2 linked regions of the Diaphorobacter ruginosibacter genome follow. Each later gene encodes a partner of the first gene's protein in a complex. Links are inferred from orthologs where the notes say so. Each region holds a gene or a part of one and is shown on either strand. Other genes may lie near its edges. The genes, in order: pnp and H9K76_RS17565.

Region 1 (3,264 bases):
GGCCGGTGCTGCAGGTGGGGGAAGTGCAGTCAGTTATAATCGTTGGGTTTTGCATGGTGCAAGACGCACGCCGCTGACCCTTCCAGCCAGTGGCGCAAGTAATTACAGGATTCTGGTGCTATTGATTCAATAGCGTTCTCGAATCCCATACCAAGGAAAAAATCATGATCGCATCGACAGTCAAGGCTGAAGTCGTCAAGGCCAATGCCCGTTCCGCAAACGACACTGGTAGCCCGGAAGTGCAAGTTGCACTGCTGACAGCTCGCATCAACGAACTGACTCCCCACTTCAAGCAACACGCCAAGGACCACCACGGTCGCCGCGGCCTGCTGCGCATGGTGAGCCGTCGTCGCAAGCTGCTGGACTACCTGAAGTCCAAGGACGCAGAACGTTACACCGCGCTGATCGCCAAGCTGGGCCTGCGCAAGTAATCGTACCGGCATGGAAAAACGCCTGGGTTAGCACGCTAGCTCAGGCGTTTTTTACTTCGGAGTTGCAATAAAGAGCGAAGCTGTGTCATTCCAATGGCCTTGCGCACCGGCGCGAAAGGGCAGGTCCACTGGAATGGCATCGTGTTCTGAATTGCTCTCCATCCCTTGCAGAGGTTGATGCTTCTGCTATCGAAACAAAAGAATGGAGTTCATTCAATGACCATGTTCAACAAAGTGACCAAGAGCTTCCAGTGGGGCGACAAGACCGTCGTCATGGAAACGGGTGAAATTGCACGTCAGGCCTCCGGCGCCGTGCTCGTCAACATCGACGATACCGTGGTGCTGGCCACCGTCGTGGGTTCCAAGAGCGCCAAGGCCGGCCAGGATTTCTTCCCGCTGACCGTCGACTACATCGAGAAGACATACGCCGCAGGCAAGATCCCCGGCAGCTTCTTCAAGCGCGAGGCCAAGCCCAGCGAACTCGAAACGCTGACCAGCCGCCTGATCGACCGTCCGATCCGTCCGCTGTTCCCCGAAGGCTTCTACAACGAAGTGCATGTGGTCATCCACACCATTTCGCTGAATCCCGAAGTCGATGCCGACATCGCCGCCATGATCGCCGTGTCGGCAGCGCTGTCGATCTCCGGTATTCCGTTCAACGGCCCGATTGGTGCAGCCCGCGTGGGTTACATCAATGGCGAGTACGTGCTGAACCCGGGCCAGACCGCCCGCAAGAACTCGCAGATGGACCTGGTGGTGGCCGGTACCGAGGCCGCCGTGCTGATGGTGGAGTCCGAGGCCGAGCAACTGCCTGAGGAAGTGATGCTGGGCGCCGTGGTGTTTGGCCACGAGCAAGGCAAGATCGCCATCAACGCAATCCACGAACTGGTGCGCGATGCCGGCAAGCCCGTGTGGGACTGGAAGGCTCCCGCGAAGGATGAGGCCTTCATCGCCAAGGTCACCCAACTGGCCGAAGACAAGCTGCGCGCGGCCTACCAGATCCGCTCCAAGCAGGCCCGTACACAGGCCCTGCGCGAAGCATCGGCTTCCGTGCTGGAGTCGCTCAAGTCCGAAGGCACCGATTTCGACGCCGTGAAGGTGGAAGGGCTGCTGTTCGAGATCGAATCGAAGATCGTCCGCAGCCAGATCCTGGCTGGCGAACCGCGCATCGACGGCCGCGATACCCGCACCGTGCGCCCCATCGAAATCCGCAATTCCGTGCTGCCGCGCACCCACGGCTCCGCGCTGTTCACGCGTGGCGAAACCCAGGCGCTGGTGGTGTCCACGCTGGGCACCGAGCGTGATGCACAGCGCATCGACGCGCTGGCCGGCGAGTTCGAAGACCGTTTCATCTTCCACTACAACATGCCTCCCTTCGCGACCGGTGAAGTGGGTCGCATGGGCTCGACCAAGCGCCGCGAAATCGGCCACGGCCGTCTGGCCAAGCGTGCCCTGGTGGCCTGCCTGCCCACCAAGGAGGAGTTCCCCTACACCATCCGCGTGGTGTCGGAAATCACCGAGTCGAACGGCTCGTCTTCCATGGCTTCGGTCTGCGGTGGCTGCCTGTCGCTGATGGACGCGGGTGTGCCGATGAAGGCGCACGTGGCCGGTATCGCGATGGGCCTGATCAAGGAAGACAACCGCTTCGCCGTGCTGACCGACATCCTGGGTGACGAGGATCACCTGGGCGACATGGACTTCAAGGTGGCCGGCACGACCAACGGCATCACCGCGCTGCAGATGGATATCAAGATCCAGGGCATCACCAAGGAAATCATGCAGGTCGCCCTGGCTCAGGCCAAGGAAGCGCGCATGCACATCCTGGGCAAGATGCAGGAAGCCATGGGCGAGGCCAAGACCGAAGTGTCGAACTTCGCTCCCAAGCTCTACACCATGAAGATCAATCCCGAGAAGATCCGTGACGTGATCGGCAAGGGCGGCGCCACCATCCGCGCGTTGACCGAAGAGACCGGCACGCAGATCAACATCGAGGAAGACGGCACCATCACCATCGCCGCAACCGATGGCGCGAAGGCTGACGAGGCAAAGCGCCGCATCGAGGAAATCACCGCTGAAGTGGAAATCGGCAAGGTCTACGAAGGCCCGGTCACCAAGATCCTGGACTTCGGCGCGCTGATCAACCTGCTGCCCGGCAAGGATGGCCTGCTGCACATCTCCCAGATCGCCCACGAGCGCGTGGAGAAGGTGTCCGACTACCTGACGGAAGGCCAGATCGTGAAGGTCAAGGTGCTCGAGACCGACGAGAAGGGCCGCGTGAAGCTGTCCATGAAGGCGCTGCTGGATCGCCCTGCTGGTGACAGCGGACGCCCCGCACCGCAGGAACGTGGCGAGCGCGGTGAGCGTGGCGAACGCCGCGAGCGTCGCGACGACCGTGGCGAGCGTCGCAGCAACGAAGACCGCGACCAGCAGCAACAACAGCAGCAGCAATAAGCTGCGCTGGCGCATGCCGCCAGTCTTCGGGCTGGCGGCAGTTTTCGTTTTTGGATGCAACCTTGGATCGTGGTAGGGATGACGTCGACAATGCGTGCCGTGGAGATCGCGGTTTTTGGACCGCCGCAAGGCTTGAAGATCTGTGAACGCCCCGTGCCCCAGCCGGGCAAGGGCGAGGTGTTGGTCCGCGTGCGTGCAAGTGGGATCAACCGTCCGGACGTGCTGCAGCGCAAGGGCAGCTACGCGCCGCCGGCGGGGGTATCCGATTTGCCCGGGCTGGAGATTGCAGGCGTCGTCGAGGCCGGAGATGCCGAGGCCATGCAGGCGGCGGGTATCCGGGTCGGTGATCGCGTCTGCGCACTGGTGGCGGGTGGCGGGTATG
Region 2 (4,022 bases), 2.7 Mb from region 1 along the record:
AGGCGTCCTACGCGCAAAACTTGCAGGTTATTGATCTGTTGTAGCCGTCGGACTCCAGTGGCTAACACATTGAAACACTGAATACGGAATCTTGAGTTGGTCCTGGGCCGAGAAATTGTCTGACGCCGGGACCAGCGGACAAAGCGATAACAAATATGTGGTTTTTCACGGCCTGGATCATGTCACTGCTGCAGGGGCGCAAGCCTCCTGCACTGGCATCGCTCGCGCCGCGAACTTCCACGCGGGTCGTGCCGAAGGCTGTTTTCTTCAAGCCCAGGCAGTGCGTCATCCGCTTCGCCTTCATCCATGCCCCGCCCTTGCGCCTGATGAGCCAGTCATTGACATCACATTGACTCATCAGCCGTAGGCATTCGGCAATTCCTTTCGTTTCTCTGCGTTGGCCAGGCATCAGCGGCTCCAGGTGAGCCTGTCTTTGTCATGGAACTTTGGCGGGACGAGCCGCTGCGAAAAGCGCAGCGCGTCGGCCCGCATACAACAACGAGAAGGAAACGCATCATGAAACGGATGCTCATCAACGCCACGCAGCCGGAAGAGCGCCGCCTGGCCATCGTCGACGGCCAGAAGCTGCTGGACTACGAGATCGAGATCGAGGGACGCGAACAACGCAAGGGCAATATCTACAAGGCGGTGGTCACCCGCGTCGAGCCCTCCCTCGAAGCCTGCTTCGTCGACTACGGCGAGGACCGCCACGGTTTCCTGCCGTTCAAGGAAATCTCCAAGCAATACTTTGCAGAGGGCGTCTCGCCCAGCCAGGCCAAGATCCAGGACGCGATCCGTGAAGGCCAGGAACTGATCGTCCAGGTCGAAAAGGAAGAGCGCGGCAACAAGGGCGCTGCCCTCACCACCTTCATCTCGCTGGCGGGCCGCTACGTGGTGCTGATGCCCAACAACCCGCGCGGCGGTGGCGTCTCGCGCCGCATCGAGGGCGAAGATCGCGCCGAACTCAAGGAGGCGATGGACCAGCTCGAATACCCCAAGGGCATGTCCATCATCGCGCGCACCGCCGGTATCGGCCGCACGGCGCCCGAGCTGCAATGGGACCTGAACTTCCTGCTCAAACTCTGGAAGGCCGTCGACGACGCCGCCAAGGCCGGCAAGGGCGCCTTCCTGATCTACCAGGAATCGAGCCTGGTGATCCGCGCGATGCGCGACTACTTCAACACCGACATCGGCGACATCCTGATCGACACGGACGAGATCTACGAACAGGCGCATCAGTTCATGTCGCACGTGATGCCCGAGCATGCGAGCCGCGTCAAGCGCTACCGCGATGACGCTCCGCTGTTCAGCCGCTTCCAGATCGAGCACCAGATCGAGTCGGCCTATTCCCGCACCGTGACGCTGCCCTCGGGCGGCGCGATCGTGATCGACCACACCGAGGCGCTGGTGTCCGTGGACGTGAACTCGGCCCGCGCCATCAAGGGCGGCGACATCGAGGAGACCGCCACCCGCACCAACCTCGAAGCCGCCGACGAAGTGGCCCGCCAGATGCGCCTGCGCGACCTGGGCGGCCTGATCGTCATCGACTTCATCGACATGGAAGAGTCGAAGAACCGCCGCGAGGTGGAGAACCGCCTGCGCGACGCGCTGCGCCAGGACCGCGCACGCGTGCAGTTCGGCTCGATCAGCAAGTTCGGCCTCATGGAGATGAGCCGCCAGCGCCTGAAGCCGGCACTGTCCGAAGGCGCGCACATCAACTGCCCGCGCTGCGGCGGCTCCGGCCATATCCGCGACACCGAAAGCTCGGCGCTGCAGATCCTGCGCATCATCCAGGAAGAGTCCATGAAGGACAACACCGCCGCCGTGCACTGCCAGGTACCGGTGGAAGTGGCCTCGTTCCTCCTCAACGAGAAGCGCACCGAGATCGCGAAGATCGAGCTCAAGCAGCGCGTGAACGTGATGATGATCCCGAACAAGTCGCTCGATACGCCGCACTACAAGCTCGAGCGACTGAAACACGACGACCCGCGCCTGGAAGACCTGCAGGCCAGCTACCAGCTCGTCGAGGAAACCGAAGACCAGACCAAGGTGACGCGCCGCTCGCAGGAGCCCACCAACAAGCAGACTCCGGTGATCAAGGGCATCCTGCCGGACGCGCCCGCACCGCAGGTCGAGCCGCGTCCCGATGCGGCAGCCCGAGCAGCCGCGCGCGCCAACGGCCAGCAGCAACCACGCGGCAACGCCAGCGCAGCCCCGGCTCCCGCACCCACGCCGACCGTGGCACCTGCCCGTCCGCCCGAGATGGGCTTCATCGCCTGGCTCAAGAGCCTGTTCGGTTTCGGCCCGTCGGCAGCGCCTGCGGCGCCCGCACCCGTGGCGGCACCGGCTGCGACACCCGCCGCGGAGACGCGCGAGCCACGCCGTGAAGGCCGTGGCAACAACGACCGCCGCCGCGGCGGCCGTGATGGCAACCGCAGCGAAGGTGGCCGCGATGCCGGTGCCACGGGCGAAAACCGCAACGAGGGTCGAGGCGAGGGCCGCAACGGCCGCCGCAACGAGCGCAATGACCGCGGCGGCGAAGGTCGCCAGGCGCGTGACGGCGAACAGCGTGGCGGCGAACGCCGCAACGACCGTGGCGAGCGCACCGAACGCAATGACGGCGAGGCCCGCCGCGAACAGCGCAACGGCCGCGATCGCAACAACGAGGCACGCCAGAACGGCAACAACATCCCGGTAGTGGATGCGTCGGCGCCGGCCCAGAACCCGGCAGATGACGCCTCGGCGGATCGTCCGCAGCGCGAACGCCGTGAACGTGGCGAACGCGGCCAGCGCGGTGAACGTGGCGAGCGCCGTGAACGCGCACCGCGCACCATCGATGCGAACGCCGCGGCACCCGCCGGCGACAGCGCCCCGCTGCTGCCGATGCCCGACATCGACCTGTCGCTGAACAGCGGTGCCGAAGGCAATGTGCCGGATGCAACCGGTCAGCAGCCCCAGGCAGAAGGCGAACGCCGCGAGCGCCGCTCCCGCGACCGCTACGGCCGTGACCGCCGTGGCCGCAACGGAGGCAACGCCGAAGGCATGGACGCCAACGGCAATGCAGCGGAGACCGTGGCCGACGCAGCAGGTGTCGTGGTCGCCGAATCGAGCACCGCCTTCGCAGCGACCACCGCCGAAGCCGCGGACAGCAGCACGGAAGGCGAAGCGCAGCCCGCACGCCGCAGCTACTTCTCGCAGAGCACGACGACCGCTGTCGCCGTGACGCCGCAGGAAGCAGTTCCCGCCGCACCTGTCGCGCCAGCCACGCCGAAGGCCGTTGCGGCACCGGCAGCAGCAGAGCCCAGCGTCGTGGTGGTGAGCCCGTCCGCCGAAGCCATCGTGGTTCCCGCGGCCCAGGCGGTCGCACCGACAACCCAGGCAACCCAGGACGACGTCCCGGCTGGCGGCATGCCACGCGTCGGCAGCTATGAACTGCCGCTGCGTTCGCTGCACGAGCTGGCATCCGCGTCGGGCCTGCAGTGGGTGAACTCCGACGCCGAGAAGATCGCCGTCGTTCAGGCCGCCATCGCAGCCGAGCCCAAGCCGGTCCATGTGCCGCGCGAACGGCCGCCGGTCGTGGTGTTCGACGAAGGCCCTCTGGTGCTGGTGGAAACCCGCCGCGACCTGGCCCGCATGCCCCTGCCGTTCGAGCTGCAGGAACAACAGCAGCAACAGCAGCAGTAAGCCGCTGCACTGCCCTGCCCGGAGCCGCCTTGCGGCAGGCCGGGCATGGCAGGAGACACTACCCCCGAACGGCCCATTCCCGGGCCGTCTTCATTTGCGAGCGAGAATCCCTTTCATGCTGTTCCTCCTCTCCCCCGCCAAATCGCTCGACTACGACACGCCGCTTCCCGCCGACCTGCCCCATACGCTGCCGCAGTTCGTGCCCGACTCGAAGGTGTTGATCGAAGTGCTCAGGCAGAAGTCTCCACAGGATGTCGCATCGCTCATGAGCATCAGCGACACGCTGGCCGGCCTCAACGTGGCGCGCTACGCCGCATGGTCTCCGCGCTTCAGCGCTA

Evidence for each region.
Region 2: the proteins of pnp (region 1) and H9K76_RS17565 are in contact, whole or in part, in a cryo-EM structure (PDB 9QH0), measured with the Escherichia coli proteins. The link is inferred for Diaphorobacter ruginosibacter from one-to-one orthologs.

The regions. Positions count from the first base shown.
Region 1 is NZ_CP060714.1:1,196,179-1,199,442, forward strand. What follows is about bases 313-3,264. They hold pnp (polyribonucleotide nucleotidyltransferase), read left to right. Parts: upstream 313-647; coding sequence 648-2,882; downstream 2,883-3,264. Other genes in these bases: rpsO (30S ribosomal protein S15), read left to right, coding at 313-431; H9K76_RS05485 (NAD(P)H-quinone oxidoreductase), read left to right, coding at 2,961-3,264. Also shown: more of rpsO, read left to right, coding at 165-312. UniProt on the Escherichia coli protein: Involved in mRNA degradation. Catalyzes the phosphorolysis of single-stranded polyribonucleotides processively in the 3'- to 5'-direction. Also involved, along with RNase II, in tRNA processing.
Region 2 is NZ_CP060714.1:3,854,899-3,858,920, forward strand. The notes cover bases 175-3,884. They hold H9K76_RS17565 (Rne/Rng family ribonuclease), read left to right. Parts: upstream 175-516; coding sequence 517-3,684; downstream 3,685-3,884. Other genes in these bases: H9K76_RS17560 (hypothetical protein), read right to left, coding at 175-409; yaaA (peroxide stress protein YaaA), read left to right, coding at 3,800-3,884. Outside these bases: more of H9K76_RS17560, read right to left, coding at 62-174; more of yaaA, read left to right, coding at 3,885-4,022. UniProt on the Escherichia coli protein: Endoribonuclease that plays a central role in RNA processing and decay. Required for the maturation of 5S and 16S rRNAs and the majority of tRNAs. Also involved in the degradation of most mRNAs.